2 regions of the Myceligenerans crystallogenes genome follow, and region 1 is predicted to be linked to the other one. Evidence: riboswitches for the same ligand, from Rfam matches in the RefSeq annotation. Region 1 holds a riboswitch; the other holds the start of a gene.

The links. A riboswitch is a leader RNA that binds a small molecule or an ion and turns the genes downstream of it on or off. The one in region 1 is predicted to bind S-adenosylmethionine.
Region 2: it holds a riboswitch for S-adenosylmethionine, as region 1 does, so the genes downstream of both, ABD208_RS12345 (aminotransferase class V-fold PLP-dependent enzyme) here and ABD208_RS11540 (methylenetetrahydrofolate reductase) in region 1, are expected to answer to the same signal.

The regions. Positions count from the first base shown of each region.
Region 1 covers NZ_BAAANL010000004.1:285,609-290,010, forward strand. The annotation lists gene metE (5-methyltetrahydropteroyltriglutamate--homocysteine S-methyltransferase) at 1-786, opposite strand, end outside; SAM riboswitch class I at 791-883, opposite strand; gene ABD208_RS11540 (methylenetetrahydrofolate reductase) at 954-1,898, opposite strand; SAM riboswitch class I at 1,909-2,007, opposite strand; gene ABD208_RS11545 (NYN domain-containing protein) at 2,084-3,331, shown strand; gene ABD208_RS11550 (lysophospholipid acyltransferase family protein) at 3,404-4,045, shown strand; gene ABD208_RS11555 (DNA-3-methyladenine glycosylase I) at 3,999-4,402, opposite strand, start outside.
Region 2 covers NZ_BAAANL010000004.1:478,160-482,561, forward strand. The annotation lists gene ABD208_RS12335 (O-succinylhomoserine sulfhydrylase) at 1-1,202, opposite strand, end outside; gene ABD208_RS12340 (rhodanese-like domain-containing protein) at 1,289-1,792, opposite strand; SAM riboswitch class IV at 2,015-2,130, shown strand; gene ABD208_RS12345 (aminotransferase class V-fold PLP-dependent enzyme) at 2,161-3,621, shown strand; gene ABD208_RS12350 (mechanosensitive ion channel family protein) at 3,744-4,402, shown strand, end outside.

The DNA.
Region 1 (4,402 bases):
GGCGACCAGGATCTGCGGGCGCTCGGTCCCGGCGGCCGCGGCGGTGAGCCCGGCGTACGCGCGGCGGACGGCGTCGGACACGGTCTCGTGGTCCGCGGCGATGAGGTCGCTGACCAGCGCCGGCTCGTCGAGCTGTACCCAGGGGGCGCCCGCGGCGGCGAGCGCGGCGAGGAGCTCGCGGTACGCGGCGACGACGTCGTCCAGGCGGGACAGCGGCGAGAAGTCCTCGGGGGCGCCGTCCTCCGGCTTGCTCAGCAGGAGGTACGTGACCGGGCCGACGACGACCGGGCGCGTCACCACGGGAATCCCGCCGTCGGACGGGCGCGCGGCCTCGGTGAACTCGCGGACGATGCGGTCGTCGGCGAACGAGATCGGCGTGGACGGGCCGATCTCCGGGACGAGGTAGTGGTAGTTCGTGTCGAACCACTTGGTCAGCTCGAGCGGCGGCTGCGCGGCGGTGCCGCGCGCCAGGTCGAAGTAGCCGGCGTCCTGTGCGCCGTCCGTGAAGCGGGACGGGATCGCGCCCAGCGTGAACGTGATGTCCAGCACCTGGTCGTAACGGGAGAACGAGCCCGGGATCGCGGCGTTGCCCGCCTCCAGGCCCAGCTCGGCCAGGCGGCGGACCGTGGCGAGGCGCAGGTCGTGGGACGTGCGCTCCAGGTCCTCCTCCGTCGTCCTTCCCGACCAGTACGACTCCAGCGCGCGCTTCAGCTCGCGCCGTCGCCCGATGCGCGGGTAGCCGAGCACCGTGGCGTGGGGGAATGAGGGCAGATTGCTCTCGGTCATCTCTACTCCATCGCACCTGGCATTGAGCACCGTGCCCCGGCAGGGGTGGTTGCTGCGGCGTCACGGAGCCAGGTCTCTCGGCCGCTCTGGATGGGTGAACATGCCTCCGGGAGGAGGCGTGAGGGCCGCCCGGCGGACGTCGTCGTGCGGGCCCTCCGGACCCCGGCTCAGGCCGGGGTTGTCGTGAGTCCGGCGGCGGACAGCAGGTCCAGCGCCGGACGGTGCTTGTTGAACGTGTACACGTGGATGCCGGGCGTGCCCGCGTCGAGGACGGCCCGGGCGAGCCGCACCGTGTACTCGATGCCGCGCTCGTGCTGGGCCTCGACGTCGGGTGAGCCGTCGTCGAGCTGCAGGCCGTCGAGCTCCGCGAGCAGGCCCGGCGGCGGGACGACGCCGGTCAGCTCGTGCACCCGGCGCAGGCGGCGCGGCTCCGTGGCGGGGAGGATGCCGGCCAGGATCGGGATCGTGACCCCGGCCTTCCGGGCCGCCGTCGTGAACCCCGTGTACGAATCGGGCTCGTAGAACAGCTGGGTGATCGCGAAGGAGGCGCCTGCCTCCTGCTTCTCCAGCAGGCGGGCCACCTCCTGCTCGCGGGTCGTGCCGGCGCCGGGGTTCCCGTCCGGGAACGTGGCGACGGCGATGGTGAGCGGCTTGGCCGCGCCCCGCAGCGCGTTCGCGGGGCTGGCGGCGCAGCGCCGGGCGTCGAGGTCGCGCAGCAGGCGGACCAGCTCGGTGCTGGAGTGCACGCCGTCGGCGGCCGGGCGCCAGTCCGGCTGGTCCTTCGGCGGGTCGCCGCGCAGGGCGAGGAACGTGCGGACCCCGGCCTCGAAGAAGTCGTCGATCACCTCCGACACGTCCTCGCGGGACGCGCCGACGCAGGTCAGGTGGGCCACCGGCAGGACGGGCGTGCCCTGCAGCAGCTTGCTCACGACGTTGCGCGCGGTGGCGCGGTCGCCGCCGCCCGCGCCGTAGGTGACGGAGATGAAGTCGGGACGTGTCGCGACGAGCCGCTGCGCGGTCTCCCAGAACTTCGGCGCGGCGTCGGGACGGCGCGGCGGCATGAGCTCGAAGGAGATCGTCGGGCGGCTCGGGTGCGGCGTCTCGACTGCCATGAAAATGATGCTCCCATCGGGCCTGGCGTTAGCACCTTGCCCGCGCCCGGAGGCCGGCAGGTTGCTGCGGTGTCGACGAGCCAGGACTCTCGACCGCTCTTGATGGACGGCAAGTATCGTCACACATGTCCACGACCGGATCGTTGTCGTGCTCACGTGCCGAGACGGCGCGTAGGGTGGCAGGCATGGACAACGAAGAGCGCCTCGCCGTCTTCATCGACTACGAGAACCTTGCGCTCGGTGCCCGGGAGCACCTGGGCGGCATGCAGTTCGACTTCGGGCCCATCGCCGACGCCCTCGCGGTGCGCGGCAGGGTCGTGGTGCGCCGCGCGTACGCGGACTGGTCGTACTTCGACGAGGACCGCCGCGCGCTGACGCGGCACCAGGTCGAGCTGATCGAGATGCCGCAGCGGATGGGGGCCTCCCGGAAGAACGCCGCCGACATCAAGATGGTCGTCGACGTCATCGAGATGGCCTTCGAGCGCGACTACATCTCCACGTTCGTGATGTGCACCGGGGACAGCGACTTCTCGCCGCTCGTGCACAAGCTGCGGGAGCTGAACAAGCGGGTGATCGGCGTCGGCGTGGAGCTGTCGACGTCGCGCCTGCTGCCCGCCGCCTGCGACGAGTTCCTCTTCTACGACCGCCTGGAAGGCGTGGACGTGCCGGACGAGGCCCCGGCCCCGGCGCCGAAGTCCCGCGGACGACGCCGGGCCGGGACGGCGGCCGGCGCGCGCGCCAGGGCCGTGCCGAGCGAGGAACTCGCGGAGAAGGCCCCCGAGGCCGAGGCCGCGGAGCCGGTGGCCCCGGAGGAACCCGCCGCGAAGGACGAGACGGGTGCCAAGGGCCGGGCGGCGTCGTCGTCGGGCCGGCGCCGGAAGCCGAAGGCGACGCCCGAGCCGGCCGACGTCGGCGTGCACGACGACGTCCAGGACGACGAGGCCGACGAGCCGGGCGGCGAGTCGCCGACCATGGAGGTACGGGTCGCGCAGACGCTCAAGGACATGCAGGCGTCCGCCGAGGGGTCGGTGACCGCGTCCATGCTGAAGCGGACGCTGGTGCGCAAGGACCCGACGTTCAGCGAGTCCGACTACGGGTTCCGGACGTTCGGCGAGTTCCTGCGGTTCCTGGCGGAGCGCGGGTTCGTCGTGCTGTCGGACGGCCCGTCGAAGGGCGACCCGGAGGTCTCCCTGCCCGAGGCGGGCAACGCGGACTCCGCGTTCGCGCTGCTGCGTGCGGTGGTGCAGGGGTCGGGCGGGAACGCCGTGCTGTCGGGGCTGAAGAACCGGGTGCGCAAGGAGCGGCCGGACTTCTCGGAGAAGGCGCTCGGGTACCGCGGGTTCCTGCAGTTCGCCAAGGCCGCGCAGACGGCGGGGGCGATCGACCTGACCTGGGACGACGACGCCGACGACTACCTGGTGACCGCGCGCTGACGTCGTGTTGATCACATCCGGCGGTTTGGTCGGATTCCCCTCGGGGGCGGTGTGCCAGGGCACAATGTGCGGGTGACCTACCGGGTACTCAAGCTCATCCTCTCGCTCCTGATCTTCGCGCTCCTGCGGCCGCGGGTCACGGGCGCCGAGAACATCCCGCGCCAGGGCCCGGTGATCATCGCGAGCAACCACCTGTCGTTCATCGACTCGATCCTCATCCCGATCATCGTGCCCCGGCACGTGACGTTCCTGGCCAAGAAGGAGTACTGGACCGGGCGCGGTATCAAGGGCGCGCTGTCGCGGTGGTTCTTCACCACGATGGGGGACATCCCGGTGGACCGCAACGACCCGCGTGCCGGGCAGCGGTCGCTGGAGGACGCGCTCGCGGTGCTGGAGCGGGGCGGGGCGTTCGGGATCTACCCGGAGGGGACGCGGTCCCGGGACGGCAAGCTGCACCGGGGCCACACCGGCGCCGCGTGGCTCGCGCTGCAGGGCCGGGCGAAGGTGGTGCCCGTCGGCCTGATCGGGACCGACAAGGTCAAGCCGATCGGCAAGCTGCCGCGGCTCGGGCGGATCGAGATGCATTTCGGTGCTCCTATCGATCCGTCCCGTCAGATCGAGGCGGGCTCGAAGCCGGCGATGGCCCGCCGCCAGCTGACCGACGAGGTCATGACGTCGATCCAGAAGCTGAGCGGCCAGGAGCGCGCTGACTGACGGACGGGCAGCCGGCCAGGTGATCGTCGACGACGCCGCAGGCCTGCATGGCGGCGTACATCGTCGTCGGGCCGACGAAGCGGAAGCCGGCCTTCTTCAGGGCCTTGCTCAGGGCCTTCGACTCCGGGGTGTGTGCCGGCACGTCCGACCAGACCGCCGGGCGGGCGACGCGCTGGGACGGGTCCGGGGCGAAGGACCAGAACAGCTCGTCGAGGCTGCGCCCGGACTCGTGCAGCGCGACGAGGGCGCGGGCGTTGCCGACCGTCGCCTCGATCTTGCTGCGGTTGCGGATGATGCGGGCGTCCTCGAGGAGCCGTTCGACGTCGTCGTCCGTGAACGCGGCGACCGCCTCCGGGT
Region 2 (4,402 bases), 190 kb from region 1:
CAGTGCGCCGCGAGGGCCTGCTCGACGTCCTCGACGAGGTCCCGGACGTCCTCCAGGCCCACCGAGAGCCGGACCGTGGTCCCCGTGATGCCGACCGCCGCGCGGCCCTCCGCGCCGAGCTTGCGGTGCGTCGTCGTCGCCGGGTGCGTGATCAGGGACTTGGCGTCGCCGAGGTTGTTGGAGATGTCGATGACCCGCAGCGCGTCGAGGAAGGCGAAGGTGCGCTTCTTCGCGGCGTCGTCGTCGGACCCGGGCGGGACCCGCAGGTCGAAGGTCACGACCGTCCCGCCGCCCGACATCTGCGACCGGGCCAGCTCCACCTGCGGGTGCGAGTCCAGGAACGGGTAGCGCACGCCTGTCACGCCGTCGAACCCTTCCAGCGCCTGCGCCACCTCGACGGCCGACGCCGACTGCGCCGCCACCCGCACCGGCAGCGTCTCCAGCCCCTTGAGCAGCGTCCACGCGTTGAACGGCGACAGCGACGGCCCGGTGTTGCGGATCAGCGTCTGCACGGGCCCGGTGATGAACTCCTCGGAGCCGAGGACGGCGCCGCCCAGCACGCGGCCCTGGCCGTCGATGTGCTTGGTCGCGGAGTAGACGACGACGTCGGCGCCGAGCTCCAGCGGCTGCTGCAGCAGCGGCGTCGCGAACACGTTGTCGAGGATCACGGTGGCGCCGGCCTGGTGGGCGAGCTCGCACACGGCGCGGGCGTCCACGATGTCCTGCATGGGGTTCGACGGCGTCTCGAAGAACACGACGTCGGCCGGCGTGGCCAGCGCCTCCTCCCACTGGGCGAGCACGTGCCCGTCCACGTAGTCCGTCCGCACGCCCCACTTGGCGAGGATCTCGTCGAAGATCACGACGCTCGACCCGAACAGGGCCCGCGCCGCCACGATCCGCGAGCCGCTCCGGACCAGCGCCGCCAGCGCGGTGAACACCGCCGACATGCCGCTGGCCGTCGCGTAGCAGGCCTCGGCGCCCTCCAGGACGCGCAGCCGCTCCTCGAACGTGTGCACGGTCGGGTTGCCGTAGCGGGAGTACACGAACCGGTCGAGGTCGCCCTTGAAGGCGGCCTCGGCGTCGGCGGCGGAGTCGTAGGTGTAGCCCTGCGTGAGGAAGACGGCCTCGCTCGTCTCCTGGAACTCGGAGCGCGCGTGGCCCGCACGCACGGCGAGGGTCCGGGGACGGGCGTTGGCGGGCAGGGGCTTGCGCCCGGACCCGCCCGGGATGCCGCCGGCGGGGGAGGCGCCGGTGCTCAGCCTCCGTCGCTCCTCGTGCTCGCCGGTCGTCACGCGCCGGCCTCGTCGATGATGCCCTTCCAGGGCAGCTCGCGGACCTTCCAGCCGTTGTGGTTCCGCACGCCGTCGGGCCCTGCCGGGCCCTCGAAGCCCTCGAGCACGTTGTACGACGGCGCGATGCCCGCGCTGGTGGCGAGCCGCGCCGCGCCGATCGAGCGCTGGCCGGAGCGGCACAGGAAGACGACGGGGCCGGTGCTCTCGCCGACGCCCGACTTCAGCTCCTCCAGGAACGCCGGGTTCGGGCGGCCGTCGGCGTGCACCCACTGCGTGAACACGACGTCCTTGCCCAGGGAGGCGGCGTCGGGCACGCCGATCGTGCGCCACTCGCCCTCGGTACGGACGTCCACGAGGACGGCGCCGGGCTCGCCGGCGAGGAGGTCCCAGGCCTGCTGCGGGGTGATGTCGCCTGCGTAACCGGCGGCGGGACGCACGCTGCTCGCGTCGAAGGGCCGCGGTTCGGGCTGGGCCTGGGTGGGGTTACCGGGGTCGGTCATCGCACTCCTCCATCGGTCGTGGCGGTAGCACCCTGGGCCGGTCGCCCGCGTCCGGTGCGCGCGGGTCTCCCGCGGGTTGCTGCGGGGTCGACGTGCCACGTCACTCGCCCGCTCGGGATGGTCGTTCGGAATCGTACGCCAGGGCCGCGGGCTGCCCACAGGACGGGACCAAAATGTGGACGCTCGTTGACGCTGCTGCAACCGGGTCGCAGGATGACCGCGGGTCATGAGATTCAGCGCTAAGCCCCGGCTGGCTGACCGGCAACCCTCCTACCGCGGTGGGGTGCCCCGGGTGACGACCTGGTCGTACGCGAGAACGCGTGCGACAAGTGCGGGGAGGGTTCCCCCAGGATGTACTGGAGGACGGCATGACGGCGACGACCGGCATCACCAAGATCGACACCACCGAGGCTTCCGGGGCAGCGGCTCCGGGCGATGTGACGAACGTCGCCCCGCTCCTGCCCGTCGTCGGGCACGACACGTACGTGCCCCTCGTGGACGGGCGGCGGGTCACGTACGCGAACCTCGACGTGGCCGCGTCGGCACCGGCCCTGGAGTCCGTGGCGCAGCGCGTCGCGGAGACCCTGCCGCTGTACGCGAGCGTGCATCGCGGCGCCGGCTACCTGTCGCAGGTCTCCACGGCGCTCTACGAGGCGGCCCGCCAGGCGATCGGCGCGTTCGTCGGGGCGCGCGAGGGCGACCTGACGGTCGTCACCCGTAACACCACCGACTCCCTCAACCTCCTCGCGGGCTGCGTCCCGGCGGGAGCCGACGGCGGACCGGGCCGCGTGCTCGTGCTCGACGTCGAGCACCACGCCAACTTCCTGCCCTGGCAGCGCGAGGCCGACGCGACGGTGCTGTCCGGCGGCCCGACCGTCGCCGGGACCGTGGCCCAGGTCCGGGAGGAACTGGCCGGCGCCGCCGCGGCGGGTGCGCCGTACGCGCTGCTCGCGGTCACCGGCGCGTCCAACGTGACCGGCGAGTCCCTTCCGGTCGGCGACCTGGTGGCAGCCGCCCACGAGAACGGTGCGCGCATCGTCCTCGACGGCGCGCAGCTCGTGCCCCACCGCCGCTTCTCGCTGGCGGACACCGGCGTCGACTACCTGGCCTTCTCCGGGCACAAGACGTACGCGCCGTACGGCGCGGGCGTGCTGATCGGCCGCCGCGACTGGCTCGACGCCGGGACGCCGTACCTCGCGGGAGGCGGCGCCGTCCGGCGCGTGCGCACCGGCACGACGGAGTGGCACGAGGGCCCCGCCCGGCACGAGGCGGGCTCGCCGAACGTCATCGGCGCCGTCGCGCTGGCCGCGGCGTGCGAGGCGCTGGCCGCGCTGGACCCCGCCCGCGTGCACGAGCACGAGAGCGCGCTGCGGCGCCGCCTCGTGGACGGCCTCGAGGCGATCGACCGCGTGTCGGTCGTCCGGGTGTGGACCGACGCCGCCGACCCGGTCGGCGTCGTCACCTTCAACGTCACGGGGTACGACCCGGGGCTGGTGGCCGCGTACCTGTCGGCCGAGCACGGCATCGGGGTGCGCGACGGCAGGTTCTGCGCGCACCCGCTGCTCGGCCGTCTCGGGTTCGACGCCGGGGCCGTGCGGGCGTCCGTCGGCGTCGGCACCGCCGGCGAGGAGATCGAGCGGCTGCTGGCCGCCGTGCGCGCGCTCGTCGAGGACGGGCCGCGGGGGAGGTACGACGTCGTCGACGGGCTGTGGATCGTCGTCGACGACCCGCGGCCGGTGCCGGAGGGGTCCGGGCTGGCCGGCCTGCTGGCCACCGCCGCGGCGGGCTACCTGGCCGAGGCAGTGGGCTGCCTACCCGACGAAGTCTGACATGTGTGAAATTCCCTTGAATGGCGGCTGACCTGGGGCGATAGCCCCAGTACCGTTATTGATTTCCCTTCACCGCATTTCTTGCGCGCGCGAGTTAGCCCTCGTCGGGCTACGTTCGAGAGGTGCCGGACGTGCCCGGGGGTAAAACCCCCGGGCATCACGAGAATCATCTCGGAGGGGGAGAGGGGAAAATCATGGACTGGATGTCAGGCCTGACAAGTGCGTGGAGCTCGGTCGCAAGCTTCGTCCCGAAGCTGCTCGTGTTCCTCGTCATTCTTCTGATCGGCTGGATCATCGCCAAGGCGGTGTCCAAGTTCGTCGGCATGATCCTGAACCGGATCGGGTTCACCAAGGTTCTCGACAAGGCGGGCGCGGGGCGTTTGCTGGGCGGCTCGGGAATCGAGCCGATCACGCTGCTGACCAAGATCATCTACTACTTCATCCTGCTGATCGTCCTGCAGCTCGCGCTCAGCGCTTTCGGGCCCACCAACCCGGTGACGCAGATCGTCAACGACATCGTCGCGTGGCTCCCGAAGCTCGTGGTGGCAATTGTCATCGTGGTGATCGCCGGTGCCATCGCGAATGCCGTCAAGGATCTGATCATGGCGAGCATGGGGGGCGTGTCCTACGGCCCCATGCTGGCGAAGATCGCCCACATCGCGATCCTGTTCTTCGGAATCGTCGCGGCGCTCAACCAGGTCGGTATCGCGGTTTCCGTGACCACCTCGGTGATGACCGCGGTTCTCGCCGCGATCGTCGGCGTCGTCGTCGTGGGTGTCGG